DNA from 4 places in the Streptomyces sp. NPDC049837 genome. Region 4 is predicted to be linked to each of the others. Evidence: riboswitches for the same ligand, from Rfam matches in the RefSeq annotation. Region 4 holds a riboswitch; each other region holds the start of a gene.

The links. Region 4 has a riboswitch for cyclic di-AMP ahead of AB0J57_RS15385 (transglycosylase family protein). Riboswitches for the same ligand answer to the same signal wherever they lie in the genome.
Region 1: linked by a shared signal. The riboswitch ahead of AB0J57_RS20845 (M23 family metallopeptidase) and the one ahead of AB0J57_RS15385 (transglycosylase family protein) in region 4 are both predicted to bind cyclic di-AMP.
Region 2: linked by a shared signal. The riboswitch ahead of AB0J57_RS24975 (C40 family peptidase) and the one ahead of AB0J57_RS15385 (transglycosylase family protein) in region 4 are both predicted to bind cyclic di-AMP.
Region 3: linked by a shared signal. The riboswitch ahead of AB0J57_RS11445 (M23 family metallopeptidase) and the one ahead of AB0J57_RS15385 (transglycosylase family protein) in region 4 are both predicted to bind cyclic di-AMP.

The regions. Positions count from the first base shown of each region.
Region 1 is NZ_JBFAMP010000007.1:162,069-166,197, forward strand. Features, by position in the region: gene AB0J57_RS20835 (pitrilysin family protein) at 1-1,002, shown strand, start outside; gene AB0J57_RS20840 (pitrilysin family protein) at 1,029-2,396, shown strand; cyclic di-AMP (ydaO/yuaA leader) riboswitch at 2,632-2,797, shown strand; gene AB0J57_RS20845 (M23 family metallopeptidase) at 2,810-3,598, shown strand; gene AB0J57_RS20850 (GntR family transcriptional regulator) at 3,802-4,129, shown strand, end outside.
Region 2 is NZ_JBFAMP010000009.1:274,420-278,548, forward strand. Features, by position in the region: gene AB0J57_RS24965 (NlpC/P60 family protein) at 1-652, opposite strand, end outside; gene AB0J57_RS24970 (hypothetical protein) at 891-1,244, shown strand; gene AB0J57_RS24975 (C40 family peptidase) at 1,269-2,474, opposite strand; cyclic di-AMP (ydaO/yuaA leader) riboswitch at 2,473-2,640, opposite strand; gene pcrA (DNA helicase PcrA) at 2,873-4,129, shown strand, end outside.
Region 3 is NZ_JBFAMP010000004.1:15,112-19,240, forward strand. Features, by position in the region: gene AB0J57_RS11440 (PrsW family intramembrane metalloprotease) at 64-1,389, shown strand; gene AB0J57_RS11445 (M23 family metallopeptidase) at 1,490-2,554, opposite strand; cyclic di-AMP (ydaO/yuaA leader) riboswitch at 2,608-2,741, opposite strand; gene AB0J57_RS11450 (PP2C family protein-serine/threonine phosphatase) at 3,008-4,129, opposite strand, start outside.
Region 4 is NZ_JBFAMP010000005.1:107,640-111,768, forward strand. Features, by position in the region: gene AB0J57_RS15375 (septum formation initiator family protein) at 1-368, opposite strand, end outside; gene eno (phosphopyruvate hydratase) at 475-1,755, opposite strand; gene AB0J57_RS15385 (transglycosylase family protein) at 2,013-2,699, opposite strand; cyclic di-AMP (ydaO/yuaA leader) riboswitch at 2,704-2,880, opposite strand; gene AB0J57_RS15390 (transglycosylase family protein) at 3,151-4,086, opposite strand.

The DNA of each region.
Region 1 (4,129 bases), on a different contig from region 4:
CTGTGGCTGGAAGCCGACCGGATGGGCTCCCTGCTCGCCGCGCTCGACGAGGAGTCCATGGAGAACCAGCGGGACGTCGTCAAGAACGAGCGCCGCCAGCGATACGACAACGTTCCCTACGGCACGGCCTTCGAGAAGCTCACCGCGCTCGCCTACCCGGAGGGCCACCCCTACCACCACACCCCGATCGGCTCCATGGCCGACCTGGACGCCGCCACCCTCGAGGACGCGCGGAACTTCTTCCGTACGTACTACGCGCCGAACAACGCCGTCCTGTCGGTCGTCGGCGACATCGACCCGGCGCAGACGCTCGCCTGGATCGAGAAGTACTTCGGCTCCATCCCCGCCCACGACGGCAAGCAGCCGCCGAGGGACGGGACGCTGCCCGAGATCATCGGCGAGCAGTTGCGCGAGGTCGTCGAGGAGGAGGTCCCGGCCCGCGCCCTGATGGCCGCCTACCGGCTCCCGCACGACGGCACGCGCGAGTGCGACGCCGTCGACATCGCCCTCACCATCCTCGGCGGCGGCGAGTCGTCGCGGCTGCACAACCGCCTGGTACGCCGCGACCGCACGGCCGTGGCGGCCGGCTTCGGCCTGCTGCGCCTGGCCGGGGCACCCTCGCTCGGCTGGCTGGACGTCAAGACGTCCGGCGGGGTCGAGGTGCCCGACATCGAGGCGGCCGTCGACGACGAGCTGGCCCGCTTCGCCGCCGAGGGCCCGACGCCCGAGGAGATGGAGCGCGCCCAGGCCCAGCTCGAACGCGAGTGGCTGGACCGGCTCGGTACGGTCGCGGGCCGCGCGGACGAACTGTGCCGGTACGCCGTGCTGTTCGGCGACCCGCAGCTCGCCCTGACCGCCGTCCAGCGCGTCCTGGACGTCACCGCCGAGGAGGTCCAGGCGGTCGCCAAGGCCCGCCTCCGCCCCGACAACAGGGCGGTGCTGGTCTACGAACCCGTCAGCACCGACCACAGCGAGCAGGAAGAAGAGGGGGCCGACCAGTGAGCGACGCCGCCACGTCCTTGACGTCCATGGAGTTCCACCCGCAGCCCCGCCCCGGGACCGCCAAGCCGTGGGCCTTCCCCGCCCCCGACCGGGGCGCGCTGGACAACGGCCTGACCGTGCTGCGCTGCCACCGCCCCGGCCAGCAGGTCGTGGCCGTCGAGATCTTCCTCGCCGCCCCGCTGGAGGCGGAGCCGGAGGGCCTCGACGGCGTCGCCACGATCATGGCGCGAGCCCTGTCCGAGGGCACCGACAAGCACTCGGCGGAGGAGTTCGCCGCCGAGCTGGAGCGCTGCGGCGCCACCCTCGACGCGCACGCCGACCACCCCGGCGTACGGATCTCCCTCGAAGTCCCGGTCTCCCGGCTCGCCAAGGCCCTCGGCCTGGTCGCCGAGGCCCTGCGCGCGCCCGCCTTCGCCGACAGCGAGGTCGAGCGCCTCGTCCGCAACCGGCTCGACGAGATCCCCCACGAGATCGCCAACCCCTCGCGCCGCGCCGCCATGCAGCTCTCCAAGGAGCTGTTCCCGGCCACGTCCCGCATGTCGCGCCCCCGCCAGGGCACCGAGGACACCGTCGCCCGGATCGACGCCTCGGCCGTACGCGCCTTCTACGAGGCGCACGTCCGCCCCGCCACCGCCACCGCGGTCGTGGTCGGCGACCTCACCGGCGTCGACCTCGACGCGGTGCTCGCCGACACCCTGGGCGCCTGGACCGGCGACATGGCCGAGCCCCGCCCCGTACCGCCCGTGACGGCCGACGACACCGGCCGCGTCGTCATCGTCGACCGCCCCGGCGCCGTGCAGACGCAGCTCCTCATCGGCCGTATCGGCCCGGACCGGCACGACCGGGTCTGGCCGGCCCAGGTGCTCGGCACCTACTGCCTGGGCGGCACCCTCACCTCCCGCCTGGACCGGGTCCTGCGCGAGGAGAAGGGCTACACCTACGGCGTACGTGCCTTCGGCCAGGTGCTGCGCTCCGGCCCCGAGGGCAACGGCGCGGCCATGCTCGCCATCAGCGGCTCCGTCGACACACCCCACACGGGTCCGGCGCTCGACGACCTGTGGAAGGTGCTGCGCACCCTCGCCGCCGAGGGCCTGACCGACGCCGAGCGCGAGACGGCCGTGCAGAACCTGGTGGGCGTCGCCCCGCTCAAGTACGAGACGGCCGCCGCCGTCGCGGGCACCCTCGCCGACCAGGTCGAGCAGCACCTCCCGGACGACTACCAGGCCCAGATGTACGCCCGGCTGGCCGAGACGGGCACCGTGGAGGCCACCGCGGCGGTCGTCAGCGCGTTCCCGACGGACCGTCTGGTCACGGTCCTCGTCGGTGACGCGGCACAGATCAAGGAGCCCGTCGAGGCGCTCGGAATCGGTGAAGTGACAGTCGTCACCGGCTGATTGACGCGGTTTCCGCTCATACGAGTCGACGCGGTTCCTCTCTCACGAGCGGCCGCTCACCGGACCCCGGCATCGCTCGATGCCGGGGTCCGCCCGTATGTCCGCTTTGTTGCGGAGATTCGGTGTCTGCCCTGTGGCGTGCGCTACAAAAAACCGTGTCTGTTTGGTGATTGAAAGATCGGCCGCTTAGCGTCTGATGCGCTGTCCGACCGGTACCCGCCGCACCCGCGGCACCGGACAGCCATCGCCGAGTCCCCAACAGGCGCGAGCCTGGGGAGCCGGGGACCCACGCAGTCCCTGGGGTGAATCGGACGCCTTCGCACCCGTTGCGGAGGGGCCCGTAGGAGACCTTCCTGCTCCGAACCCGTCAGCTAACCCGGTAGGCGAGAAGGAAGGAAAGGACCAGCCACTTCATGGCGTTCACCCGTGCCACCGGGAAGCACCGTGCCCCGAGCCGCCTGAGCCGTAAGAGCGCACACGTCGCCGGAGTCGCGGCCCTCGCCACCACCGGCGTCATCGGAACCCTCGCTTCCCCGGCGCTCGCCGCCAACCCGGACGCCGCACCCCTCTCGCTCGAGGACACCGGCCTCAACCAGGCCGTCATCACCGACACGCTCGCCGCGCAGGTCGACGCCCAGGCCGAGGCCCAGGAGCTGGAGGCCCAGGAGGCCGCCGCCAAGGCGGCCGCCCAGGCGAAGGCCGAGGCGGAGGCCAAGCGCAAGGCCGAGATCCGGGTGCAGGCGGCCCGCGAGGCCAAGGAGCGCGCCGACCGCGAGGCCGAGCGCAAGCGGCTCAACGCCTTCCAGCTTCCGGTCGCCGGCACGTACGTCAGCACCGGCTACCAGACCGGCGGCGCCATGTGGTCCTCCGGCAGCCACACCGGCATCGACTTCCACGCCGCCTCCGGCTCCCGCGTGGTCTCCGTGGGCGCGGGCACCGTCGTCGAGGCGGGCTGGGGCGGCGCGTACGGCAACAACGTAGTGATCCGGATGAACGACGGTACGTACACGCAGTACGGCCACCTGTCCTCCATCAGCGTCTCGGCCGGCCAGACCGTCATGCCGGGCCAGCAGATAGGCCTGTCGGGCTCGACCGGCAACTCCTCCGGCCCGCACCTCCACTTCGAGGCCCGGACGAGCGCCGAGTACGGCTCGGACATCGACCCGGTCGCCTACCTCCGCTCGCACGGCGTCAACGTCTGACCCTCCTGTTCGTCAGGCAAGGCCCCGGTTCGGCACGCGAACCGGGGCCTTCGCCGTGCCGGGTCCTCCTGGCCGGGTCCTCCTGGCCAAAAAGAACTCCATGGATTCAGGGTGGCTATCGGAAATTCCGGTCCCCTGCAATAGAGTCACTGGACAGACGTCGAGCGGGTGAGTTTCGCGCGGATTAAGTTGGGGGTTCTGGTATGCGCATTCCAGCGCACTCGGTATGCACGGCGATCCGCGACGACATCGTCACCGGTGTGTTCGAGCGGGGCAGCCGGCTCACCGAGGAGCAGCTCGCCCGACGCTACGGAGTCTCGCGCGTCCCGGTCCGCGAGGCGCTGCGGACCCTGGAGTCGGAGGGCTTCGTGACCACCCGCCGTCACGTCGGCGCGTGCGTCGCCGAGCCCACCGAGCAGGAGGCGGCCGACCTGCTGGAGATGCGTACGCTGCTGGAGCCGCTGGGCGCCGCGCGGGCCGCCCAGCGCCGCACGGAGGCGCACCTGAAGGTGCTGCGGGGGCTGGTCAGGC
Region 2 (4,129 bases), on a different contig from region 4:
GCGGCGCGGTGCCCGGTGCGGTACGGGACGGGGCGTCGTACGCGGCGCGCTGGGCGGCGGTGAGCCGGGCGAGGAGCTTCTCGGCGGCGGCGATCCGGGACCGCACGGTGGCCTTGTGGCGGCCCAGTTCGGCCTGGCGGGCCGTGAGGTCGCGCTGCCGTCCGGCGGCCTCGGCGCGCAGCCGGGCCAGCTCGGTGACCTGGTTCCGGGCGGCGGTGACCGCCGTGGCCTGGCGGTCACCGACCCGTTCCGCGAGGGCGGCGCCCTCCAGGTACGTACCGGGGTCGGTGGAGAGCGCGAGCTGGGCGGCCGGGTCGAGGCCGCTGTTGCGGTACTGGGCGGTGGCTATGGAGCCGAGCGCGTTGCGGGCGGCGTTGAGCCGGTCGGTCCGGCGGGCGGCCTCGTCGCGCAGCGCGTCCAGTGCGGCCCGGGCCCGGTCCGTCTCCTCCTTGGCGCCGTTGTACTTCTCGGCGGCCTCCTCGGCCTCCTGGTACAGCCGGTCGACCCTCGCCTTCACCTGGGCGGGCGTGAGGTGGGGCTCGGCGTGCCCGGAACCCTCGAAGGCGGTGGCGGTGGCCGCCCCGGCGAGCGCGAGGGTGACGGCCGTGCGGCCGCTCAGAGGGTGCTGCCTGGGTTTCCGGTGCGCTGCCACGGGTACGGTCACTTCCCTTCGGGTGGAGCCTGGGGGCGCCTGGGGGAGGACGCTAAACCTGGGGGTCACGGCCGGGCGGTGGCATGACCGCAGTTGGCCGCAGGTGAGGGTTCAGGGAGCGGATCCGACAGAAGACACTCGCTCGGAATCCCACATTCCGTATCAGTCGTGACCGATGCGACGAATGAGGCAACCCTGACCGGCAGCCGGTGGTATTGCCCCGGCTAGGCTCCGCCCCATGGACGTACTCATCAATGTCTTCGTCGCGCTGCACATCATCGGTATCGCCGCCCTCCTGGGCGGCTTCATGACCCAGATGAAGGCGATGGGCGAGGGTACGGCGCGCTTCGGCCCGGCGATGCTGCACGGGGCCCTGACCATGCTCGTCACGGGCGTGATCCTGGTCGGCCTCAACCAGGCCGACGACCAGACCGTGAACAACATCAAGATCGGCGTGAAGCTGGCGATCCTGGTGGTCATCCTCGGCCTGGTCTACGTCAAGCGGGACGAGGAACGGGTCGACAAGGCGGTCTTCGGCGCCGTGGGCGGCCTGACGATGGCGAACATCTTCATCGCCACCGTCTGGACCTGACCCGGCTCGCAAGCGCCCGGCCTGTCAGGCCGGGCGCACGCTGCTGTGGATGGGCATGTAGTAGATGGACTCCTCGCGGACGTTGGCACCGGGCCTGGGGGCGTGGATCATCTTCCCGTCGCCCTTGTAGATGCCGACGTGGCTGATGTCGTCGTAGAAGAACACCAGGTCGCCGGGGCGCAGGTCCTCCGTGGCGACCCTCGTGCCGGCCTTCACCTGATCCCACGTCGTACGGGGCAGGTCGACGCCCGCCGCCCGCCACGCGGCCTGGGTGAGCCCGGAGCAGTCGTACGAGCTCGGGCCGGTCGCCCCCCACACGTACGGCTTGCCCATCTGTGCCTCCGCGAAGGCGAGGACCTTGCCGGCCTTCGCGGTGTAGCCGCCGTCCCCCTCCGGCTGCCGGTCCTCCTGCTGCCGCTCCTCGTGGCGTTTCCGGGCCTCTTCCGCCTCCGCCCGCGCCTTCTCCTCCGCCCGCGCCTTCTCCTCGGCCCGCGTCTTGTCCTCGGCCCGGCGGCGGGCCTCCTCCTCCCGCTCGCGCTCCAGCTCGGCCGGCCGCGCCCGCTCCTCGGCCGTCAACCGCGCCAGCAGCGCCCGCGCCTCGCTCAGTTGCCGCTGCACGGTCTGCTTGGTGGTACGGAGTGAGGCCTGCGAGGCGCTGAGCGACTCCAGTTGCCGCGTCGCCTCCGCCCGCTGCTCCGCGGCCTCGGCCTGCTGCGTCCGGTAATCGGTCAGTGTCTCGTGCTGCCGCTCGGTGAGCCGGTCCATGAGCTGCGCCTGGTCCACGAACGCCTGCGGGCTGTCCGAGAAGACCAGCGACGCGGTCGGGCCCAGCCCGCCGGAGCGGTACTGGGCGGCCGCGTAGCTGCCGAGGGTGCGGCGCGACTCGTTCAGCGCTTCCGTTCGCCGAGCGGCCTCGTCGAGCATCCCGCCGACCTCGCGCCGCTGCTGGTCCGTGGCCTCCTTGGCCTTGTTGTACTGCTGCGTCGCCGTGCCCGCCTGGCGGTAGAGGTCGTCGACCTTTCTCCGGACCTCCTCGGCCGTCGGGCCCCGGTCCGGGTCGCTCGCGGGCGCGGCCGGTGCGGCCGGCGCGGCGGTCGCGCTCTGTGACGACAGGAGCGTGACCGAGGCCAGGGCGGCGGCCGTCGTGACGCCGACGGCGGGGGAGTGGGCATGCAGGGTCTGCAAGGTGCGCGATGCGCGCGGCTTGCGATGCGACGCCAAGGCCGGCATCTCCTTCCGTGGACCGCCTACCGGGTTAGCTGTCAGGTTCGGGCGGAACGGAAGGTGCCCTACGGCCGTGCCCGAGGGGCTGCGGGCCGATTCACCTCGGTCGTACGTGATGGGTCCCCGGTTCCGAACTGCCATGAGAGCAGCACGAATTCGGCGTGGGCGATCCGATTGGCGTGGTTCGCCGATGAGAGAACGGACCGCTTGGGCGAGCACGCTAGCCAACCTGTGGTGGTGCTGTGAAGGATGATGTTCGATATGCCCGATACGTTTTCGTGACCTTGGCGTGATGTCGCCGACTCGGTACGGAGGGTGACGAATCGGGCCTGTTTCGGGTACGTCCACGGCTGTCGGCCGGTTCGTCCACGGCTGTCAGTGGGGCGGCCTAGACTCGATAGGCGATGAGCAGCCTCTTTGACGACAGCTTCCTGGCGGACCTCCGGAACCACACCTCCGAGGAGCCCCCGCCGCCGCCCGAGGACTCCGAGGGCCCCGGGGACGCCCCGGCCGCGGAGGAGGTCCCGCACGACCTCTTCGGGGACCGCTTCGACGTGCCCCCGCCGCGGGACACGCACTACCGCGACGGCGCCCCGCGCCCCGTCGTCGACCCCGCCGCGCTGCTGGAGGGGCTGAACGACCAGCAGCGCGCCGCCGTCGTGCACACCGGCTCGCCGCTGCTCATCGTCGCCGGTGCCGGATCCGGCAAGACCCGGGTGCTGACCCACCGCATCGCCCACCTGCTGGCCACCCGCCACGTCCACCCGGGCCAGATACTGGCGATCACCTTCACCAACAAGGCCGCCGGTGAGATGAAGGAGCGCGTCGAGCAGCTCGTCGGCCCGCGCGCCAACGCCATGTGGGTCATGACCTTCCACAGCGCGTGCGTCCGCATCCTGCGCCGCGAGTCGAAGAGGCTCGGCTTCACGTCGTCCTTCTCGATCTACGACGCCGCCGACTCCAAGCGGCTGATGTCGCTGGTCTGCCGCGACCTGGACCTCGACCCGAAGAAGTTCCCGCCGAAGTCCTTCAGCGCCAAGATCTCGAACCTGAAGAACGAGCTGATCGACGAGGAGACATTCGCCGACCAGGCCGCCGACGGATTCGAGAAGACCCTCGCCGAGGCGTACCGGATGTACCAGGCGCGGCTGCGCGAGGCCAACGCCCTGGACTTCGACGACATCATCATGACGACGGTCCACCTGCTCCAGGCGTTCCCGGACGTCGCCGAGCACTACCGCCGCCGCTTCCGCCACGTCCTCGTCGACGAGTACCAGGACACCAACCACGCCCAGTACACCCTCGTCCGCGAGCTGGTCGGCACCGGGTACGAGGACCTGGACCCGGCCGAGCTGTGCGTCGTCGGTGACGCCGACCAGTCGATCTACGCCTTCCGTGGCGCGACCATCCGCAACATCCTCCAGTTCGAGGAGGACTACCCGGACGCGACCACCATCCTGCTGGAGCAGAACTACCGCTCCACGCAGACGATCCTGTCCGCCGCCAACGCGGTGATCGAGCGCAACGAGAGCCGCCGCCCCAAGAACCTGTGGACCAACGCCGGCGAGGGCGCCCGCATCATCGGGTACGTCGCGGACACCGAGCACGACGAGGCGCAGTTCGTCGCCGACGAGATCGACCGGCTGACGGACGCGGGCGAG
Region 3 (4,129 bases), on a different contig from region 4:
GCGGCCGTGCGTCCGTAGCAAAGCCGTCGCGGAGTGTCAGTGGCGGTCGTTAGGGTCGATCACGTGTCCTACTCGTCTGCGCAAGCCCAGTCGCCGTATCCGGCCGTCCCGGCGTATGAACCACAGCCGTCGTTCGACGCCGTGCCGGAGCGGGCCCGCTGGCGCTACAAGCCCCGCCGCGCCTTCTGGCGCAGCAAGGCGGTGCGGGCCTCCGCGGTCGTCATCGTGCTCGCCCTGTGCGGGCTGGTGATCCTCGCGCTGGTGCGGGAGCAGACCGGCACGCAGGGCTTCCTGGTGGGGCTCGGCCTCGCCGTGCTGCCGGTCCCGCTCCTGATGGCCGCGTTCCGCTGGCTGGACCGGGTCGAGCCGGGCCCGTGGAAGAACCTGCTGTTCTCGTTCGCGTGGGGGGCGTGCGCCGCCGCGCTGGTCGCGATCGTCGCCAACACCTTCGCGACGCGCTGGATAGCCACCGCCACCGCCGACCCGTCGTCCGCGGACACCCTCGGTGCCACCGTCATAGCGCCGATCGTGGAGGAGAGCGCGAAGGCCGCCGCCGTGCTGCTCATCTTCGTCTTCCGCAGACGGGACTTCACCGGGATCGTGGACGGCGTCGTCATCGCCGGGTTCACCGCGACGGGCTTCGCCTTCACCGAGAACATCCTGTACCTCGGCAACGCCTTCGGGGAGGACCAGCAGATCGGGACGTCGGGGCTGGCGTCCGTCACGGCCGCGACCTTCTTCGTACGGATCGTGATGTCGCCGTTCGCGCACCCGCTGTTCACCGTGCTCACCGGCATCGGTTTCGGCATCGCCGCGATCACCGCGCGCCGCAAGAAGGTCCGCCGCATCGCGCTGCCGGTGCTCGGGCTGGCCCTGGCGATGGGCATGCACGCGCTGTGGAACGGCTCGGCGGCGCTCGGGCCGTGGGGGTTCTACGCCGTGTACGGGGCGTTCATGGTGCCCGCGTTCGGGCTGCTGACGTGGCTGGCGGTCTGGTCGCGCCAGCGCGAGCTGCGCACGATATCGGGCGAGCTCCCGGCGTACGCCGCGGCGGGCTGGCTCAGCCCGGCCGAGCCGCTGGCGCTGTCCTCGATGCGGGCGCGGGGTCTGGCCCGTGGGTACGCGGCGCGCTGCTTCGGCCCGGCGGCGGCGCGCGCGGTCGGCGAGTACGAGGCGTTCGCGACGTCGCTGGCGTTCCTTCGCCACCGGGCCCGCCGGGGCGTGGTCGGCCACGACTTCATCGCGCGCGAGCAGGAGCTGCTGCACCACCTGTGGCAGCGCAAGGAGATAGCCGGGCCCGCGCTGACGTACGCGGCGCAGGCCACCGGCCGGGTGTGGACGCCGCCCCCGCATCTGAACTACGGCGGCTACAACCCGTACCGGTACTAGGAAACGGCCTAGGCCCGGCAGCCCTGGCGTCGGGGGGTGTGCCGCCAGAGCCGCCGGAGTACGAGGCGCACGAGGGGTACGAGGTTCGAGGAGCGGGTGCTCAGACGGTGAGGCCCTTGCCGCGCAGCCACGCCAGCGGGTCGATCCCGTCGCCGCCCGGCGTGTGCACCTCCAGGTGCAGGTGCGGCCCGGTCACGTTGCCGGTGGCGCCGACGCGTCCGATGGTCTCGCCGGTGGCGACCGTCTGCCCGGCGCCGACCGTCATGGACGACAGGTGGCAGTACCAGACCTCGGTACCGTCCTCCAGCTCCAGGACGATGCGGTAGCCGTACGAGCCGGACCATCCGGCCGACTTGATGGTGCCGCCGTGGACGGCCTTGGCGGGCGTGCCCGTGGGCGCGGCCAGGTCGAGGCCGGTGTGGTAGCCGGAGGACCACATGTTGCCGGCCTGGCCGTAGGTGGAGGTGATGGTGTACGAGGAGGTCGGCAGGGACCAGCTCCCGGCGAGCTTGGCCAGCCGCTCCTCCTCGGCGGCCTTCGCCTTGGCGGCGGCCTCGGCCTCGGCCTTCGCCTTCTCCTCGGCGGCCTGCTTGGCGGCCAGCTCCTCGGCGGCGGTCTGCTGGGCCTTCGCCTCCGCGGCGGCCTGCTCGGCGGCGGCCGCCTCGGCCGCGGCCTTCGCCTCCGCGTCGGCGGACGCCTGCTGCTGCTCGGCCTGCTGGAGGATGCGGGCGCGCAGGGCCTCACCCGCGTCGGCGCCGCTCCTCTGCTGCGCGGTGGCGTCGGCCGAGCCGGTGAGGGACGCGGCGGTGAGCGGCCCGCTGTCCGTGGTGCCCGCCTCGCCGGAGTCCCCGGAGTCCGAGTCGTCGGACATCAGGGAGCCGATGCCGGGCAGGGACTCGGCGTCGGGCAGGTTGTCCGTGACGACGTCGGGCAGGGATATGGAGACCGCGGGCTTGTCCTGCGCGGTGGCCATGCCACCCGCGCCGACCGCCGCGATCACGCCGACGCCGAGGACGGTGGAGCTACGGGCGAGGCCGCCGCGCTGCTTGGCGATGCGGTGCCGGCCGCGGACGGGGCGGACGGTCTCCTCGGTGGGGTTCCATTCCTCCCACTGCCCGTTTACGGGGGCGGCGTCCGGGACACCCGAAGTGTTGAACGAGGCGATCGAGCCGTACGGAGCTTCGGGGGCAGGCCTGTTGGACGCCACGGAGGCGCACTCCTTTCCTTCCTTCTCGCCTACCGGGTTAGCTGACGGGTTCGGAGCAGGAAGGTCTCCTACGGGCCTGGTTCAGCCCGATTCACCCCAAAAGGTGGTTCCCCGGTTCCCTCACGGGATTCGGCGCACGCGCACGGTGCCGTCTCTTGCGACGGCTGGGACGACCGCGCTGCGTTATCGAACGTTAATAGACGCGGGCTCCGGATTCCAAGCCGTTCCTACTGATCATTAACTGGACGGCCCCGGGATCTACCGGCCCACAATCGGGCACAACGGGGCGAGTTGACCGCACATCAGAAAGGTTCGCCGGCCACAGTAGTACTGACGGTGTGTCATATGTTATGCGGAGTGACACGCATCGACTACGCACCGTGCCGACAGTCGCTGGCGCGGTGGACGCCGCTACGGCACGACCGGCATCGTCCTGCGCCGCTCCGGCTGCCCCTCCGCCGGCCGGGTGACCGCCAGCAGCGCCAGGTCGTCCGTCGCCCCGCCACCCGTATGCCGCCGTACGTCGCTCACAAGCGCGTCCAGCATCGCGTCGGGCCCCGGGAAGAGCCGCCCCGACAGCCGCGCGACCGGATCGTAGAAGACCCCGTCCGCGTCCCGGGCCTCGGACAGCCCGTCCGTGTAGAACAGCAGCGTCGCCCCCGCCGGATACGGCACCTCGTACGCCCGGTCCGGCCACGTCCCCAGGTCCGACATGCCCAGCGGCAGCGCGGGCTCGGCCGGCTCCAGCAGCTCGGCGCGCCCGTCCGCGTACAGCATCAGCGGCTCCGGGTGCCCCCGGTCCACCACCCGCACCACGGCCTCCCCGCGCGGCACCTCCGCCAGCACCGCCGTGGTGAACCCCTCGAAGGCGTCCAGCCCGTCCCGCCGCGTCCCCTCCCGCGCCAGCGCCCGCTCCAGCCGCTGCGCCACACCCTCCAGCGAGCTCTCCTGCTCGGCCGCCTCCCGGAACGCCCCGATGACCACCGCCACCGCCTCGACCGCGCCCATGCCCTTGCCCCGCACGTCCCCGACCACCAGCCGCACCCCGTACGGCGTGTCCTGCACGGCGAAGAGGTCACCCCCGATGAACGCGTCCGCCTGCGCCGCCTCGTACCGCGCCGCCACCTGCAACCCCCCGATCCGCTCGGCCGGCGTCGGCAGCACGGCCCGCTGCGCGGTCTCGGCGATCACCCGCGCCGAGGCGAGCCGCTCCCCACTGCGCCGCACCACGCGGTTGATCAGCAGCGCGAGCGCCGCGACCACCGCCACGGTGAGGATCTCGGTCGGCGCCTGCACCTCGTCCAGGGTGCCGTTGCCCAGGTGCAGGAACAGCACCGCCAGCACCGCGCACAGCCCCGACAGCAGCGTCGTCCGGGCGGCGAACAGCGGCGCCGCGACCAGCGGGGCGGCGGCGAACAGCGGTACGGCGGTGAAGCGCGGCGGGGTCGACACGTCGTACACCACACCCCCCACGATCAGCAGCGCCGGCAACGCACGGGCGAACCGCCGGGCACCCCCGCGCCCGTCGCCACC
Region 4 (4,129 bases):
TCGGGGTCGATGACCGTGTAGCCGGTCTCCCCCGGGAGTACATAGTGCAGGTGCTCGCGGGCGAGGCGCCTGATGTACGCGTCGTCCTGGAGCCGCGCCTTCTCGTCGCGGAGCCGTTCGACGCGCTCGCTCGCCTCGGCCGCCAGCCGCTCCTGCTCGGCGATCTCGGCGCGCTGGGAGACCCATTGGCGCATCGGGTAGGCCAGCGCGACCACCAGCGAGCAGACCACCAGGGCCAGGAAGGCGGCGCGGCCGGTGAGCCGGGAGCGGCGGGCCTGCCGGCGGGTCTGGGAGCGGTAGACGCGGGCGGCGGTCTGCTCGCCGAGCAGTCGCAGCCTGGTCGCGGTGGAGAACCGGTCCCGGGCCATGTCGTGTACCCGCCTCCCCTTGCCCGTTACGTACGTACGTCCCCGGACACGGTACGGGACCGTGGCCGGGGACGTACGTAACCGGGCTATGCGACCGGGCCGGTGATCAGCCCTTGAAGCGCGGGAAGGCGCTGCGGCCCGCGTACACCGCGGCGTCGTCGAGGATCTCCTCGATGCGCAGGAGCTGGTTGTACTTGGCGACGCGCTCGGAACGGGCCGGGGCACCGGTCTTGATCTGGCCGCAGTTGGTGGCGACGGCCAGGTCGGCGATGGTGACGTCCTCGGTCTCGCCGGAGCGGTGCGACATCATGCACTTGAAGCCGTTGCGCTGGGCCATCTCGACGGCGTCCAGGGTCTCGGTCAGCGAACCGATCTGGTTGACCTTGACCAGCAGGGCGTTCGCGGCGCCCTCGTCGATGCCGCGAGCCAGGCGCTCCGGGTTGGTGACGAACAGGTCGTCACCGACGAGCTGGACCTTGGAGCCCAGCTTCTCGGTGATGGTCTTCCAGCCGTCCCAGTCGTCCTCGAACAGCGGGTCCTCGATGGAGACCAGCGGGTACGCCTCGACGAGCTCGGCGTAGTAGTCCGTCATCTCGGCGGCCGAGCGGGACTTGCCCTCGAACTGGTAGGCACCGTCCTTGTAGAACTCGGACGCGGCGACGTCGAGCGCCAGGGCGATGTCCTTGCCCGGGGCGTAGCCGGCCTGCTTGATGGCCTCGAGGATCAGGTCGAGGGCGGCGCGGTTGGAGTCCAGGTTCGGGGCGAAGCCGCCCTCGTCGCCCAGACCCGTCGACAGGCCCTTGGCCTTCAGGACGGACTTGAGGGTGTGGTAGACCTCGGCGCCCCAGCGCAGCGCCTCGGAGAAGGACTCCGCGCCGATCGGGGCGATCATGAACTCCTGGATGTCCACGTTGGAGTCGGCGTGCGAGCCGCCGTTCAGGATGTTCATCATCGGAACGGGCAGCAGGTGCGCGTTCGGGCCGCCCAGGTAGCGGAAGAGCGGCAGGTCGGACGCCTCGGAGGCGGCGTGGGCGACGGCGAGGGAGACGCCGAGGATGGCGTTGGCGCCGAGCGACGACTTGTCCGGCGTGGCGTCCAGGTCGAACATCGCCTGGTCGATCAGCCGCTGCTCGGTGGCGTCGTAGCCGACGAGCTCCGGGCCGATCTGCTCGATGACGGCGAGGACGGCCTTCTCGACACCCTTGCCGAGGTAGCGGTCCTTGTCACCGTCGCGGAGCTCGAGGGCCTCGAACGCACCGGTGGACGCACCGGACGGGACGGCAGCACGGCCGGTGCTGCCGTCGTCGAGGCCGACCTCGACCTCGACCGTGGGGTTGCCTCGGGAGTCCAGGATTTCCCGGGCTACGACGACGTCGATGGACGGCACGAGCATCTCCTTCTGGGATGTGACGCAAAATGTGACGCATGCGGTGCAGGGTCTCTTTGGCCTTGCGGCAAGAGCCTAACCGGCCGCGAGGCCGTGACCAGCCGACGCCCGCCTCCTGGGACGAAAAAGGGCTCACCAGGCTGCATTGCGGGCGAAACACCACGAAACTTACCGGTCGGTAACGCTGCTGGAGCGAGGAACCCCGGCCCGGCTCGCACGGGGGAAGGGCAAGCCGGGCCGGGGTGGTCCCGCGGGGGTCAGCTCAGGTGGAGCTGCTGGCCCGGGTAGATCAGGTCGGCGTCGTCGACGATGTCCTTGTTCAGCTCGAAGAGCTTCTGCCAGCCGCCCGCGACCTTCTTCTCGGCGGCGATGGTGCTGAGCGTGTCGCCGGCCTTGACCTTGTACTCGCCGTCGCCCTTCTCGACCTTCTTGCCGGTCGGGGTGGTGACGGTCTTCGGCGCGGCCTTCTTCTCGGCCTTCGGGGCGGTGCGCTGCTCGCTGCGCGTGGTGGGCTGCTCGGCCTTGCGCTCCTGCTGCGGCTGGGCCTGCTCGGCGCCGCCGCCGTCGTAGGAGGCGTTGGACAGGCCGACGCCGCAGTGCGGCCAGGCGCCCTTGCCCTGGCCGGCGAGGACCTTCTCGGCTATCTCGATCTGCTGCGACTTCGAGGCCTGGTCGGCGGTCGGGGCGTACGCGGTGCCACCGTAGGCGGCCCAGGTGGAGGCCGAGAACTGGAGGCCGCCGTAGTAGCCGTTGCCGGTGTTGATGGACCAGTTGCCGCCGGACTCGCACTGGGCGACCTTGTCCCACTCGGCGGCGGTGGCGGCCGAGGCGGACGTGGCGCCCATCAGCGGGGCGGCGACGGCGACACCGGTGATGCCGGCGAACGCGGCGAACCGGGCGGCCTTGGAGGGGCGACGGTGCTTGGCCTTGCTGGAGAACAGCATGGGGACATCTCCTCACCGACGCCTGCGAGGTGAGCTGTCGGGTTCGGGCGTGAGCTGCCCGGCCGCGCGGCACCGCGGTGCGGCGCGCGGCTTCACCCCTAGCCGGTCCGTGCCATGTCTCCATGGCCGGGCCCGGCACTTACCTTGGGTCCCCCGCTCCTGCCTTCGGCGCGTGACGCGACGACCGTTCCCGTCGACCGGCGGCAGGATTCGGCGTTCCGGTCGATGGGGCCCGCGGTGGCGAGCGGTCACGACCGTAAACAGAGACCTCCCCGAAGTTCAAAGACGGACATCGGGGTCAATCCGCCCTTATGCGCCTGCCCTTGACGGGCGTTTACGCAGGTGAAGGGCGGATTGTGCGGTTCGGGCGGCCATGATGCGCCAGTTGGGGCGAAGAGATTCATGTCTCACTTACCCAGAAGTGGACATACACCCCGAAGTCGAGCCGCGCCTACGGCTGATCCGCCGTCAGATCGAGGCTCTGACCGGGGACGATGAGGTCCGGATCGGCGCCGACGGTCTCCCGGTTGGCCTCATAGAGGGCGGGCCACCCTCCGGGGACCTCGTGCTCGTCCGCGATGCTCCAGAGGTTGTCGCCGGGACGGACGGTGTAGGCGCCGGGCTCGACGCTGCCGGGGTCGCGCGACGCTCCGCCACCCCGGGAGGCGTGACCGTCACTTTCGCGCCCGGTGCCCGAATTGCCGGTATCGGCGGGCTTGGTGGGATCGGTGGGCTTGGTGGTGCTTTCGCCCTCCGGTGCGGCCGGGGCGACCGGGGCGGTCGGGTCGGCCGCCGGGGTCCCCTCGGGGGCGGGCTCGCCGCGGTGCTTGCCGGTGCCCGGAGCGGGGGTCGTGCCGGGCGCCGTCGGAGCGGGCTCGGTGGGCAGGAGGGTGCCGGCCGGGTCGGTCGGTGTGGCGGCCGGGTCGGTGGGCGCGGCCGGGTCCGTCGGCGTGGCGGGCGCGGTCGGGCCTTCGAGGGTCTCGGCCGGGTCCGTCGGCTCGGCGCTCTGTGCCGGGTCGGACGGCTCCGGGGCGGTCTCGGTGGGCGCGATACCCAGGTCGGTCCCGGGGGTCTCGGCGGCACCGCCCAGGCCGGCGATGGGGGCGCAGGTCTCCCACGCCTTGACGCCCGTCGCGGCGTAGACCTTCTCGGCGACGGATATCTGCTCGGTGCGGCTGGCGAGGTCGGGGCGCGCGGCGTGGGCGAGGCCCCCGTACGACTCCCAGGTCTCCTGCGACATCTGGAGGCCGCCGTAGAAGCCGTTGCCCAGGTCGGCGCTCCACAGGCCGCCGGACTCGCATTCGGCCACCCGGTCCCAGGTGGTCGCGTCGGCCGCCGACGCGGAACCCGCGCCGAGCAGCGGGAGCGCGATGGCGGATCCGGTCACCCCTGCCGCGACGACGATGGCGGGGGCTTGACGGGGTCGTCGG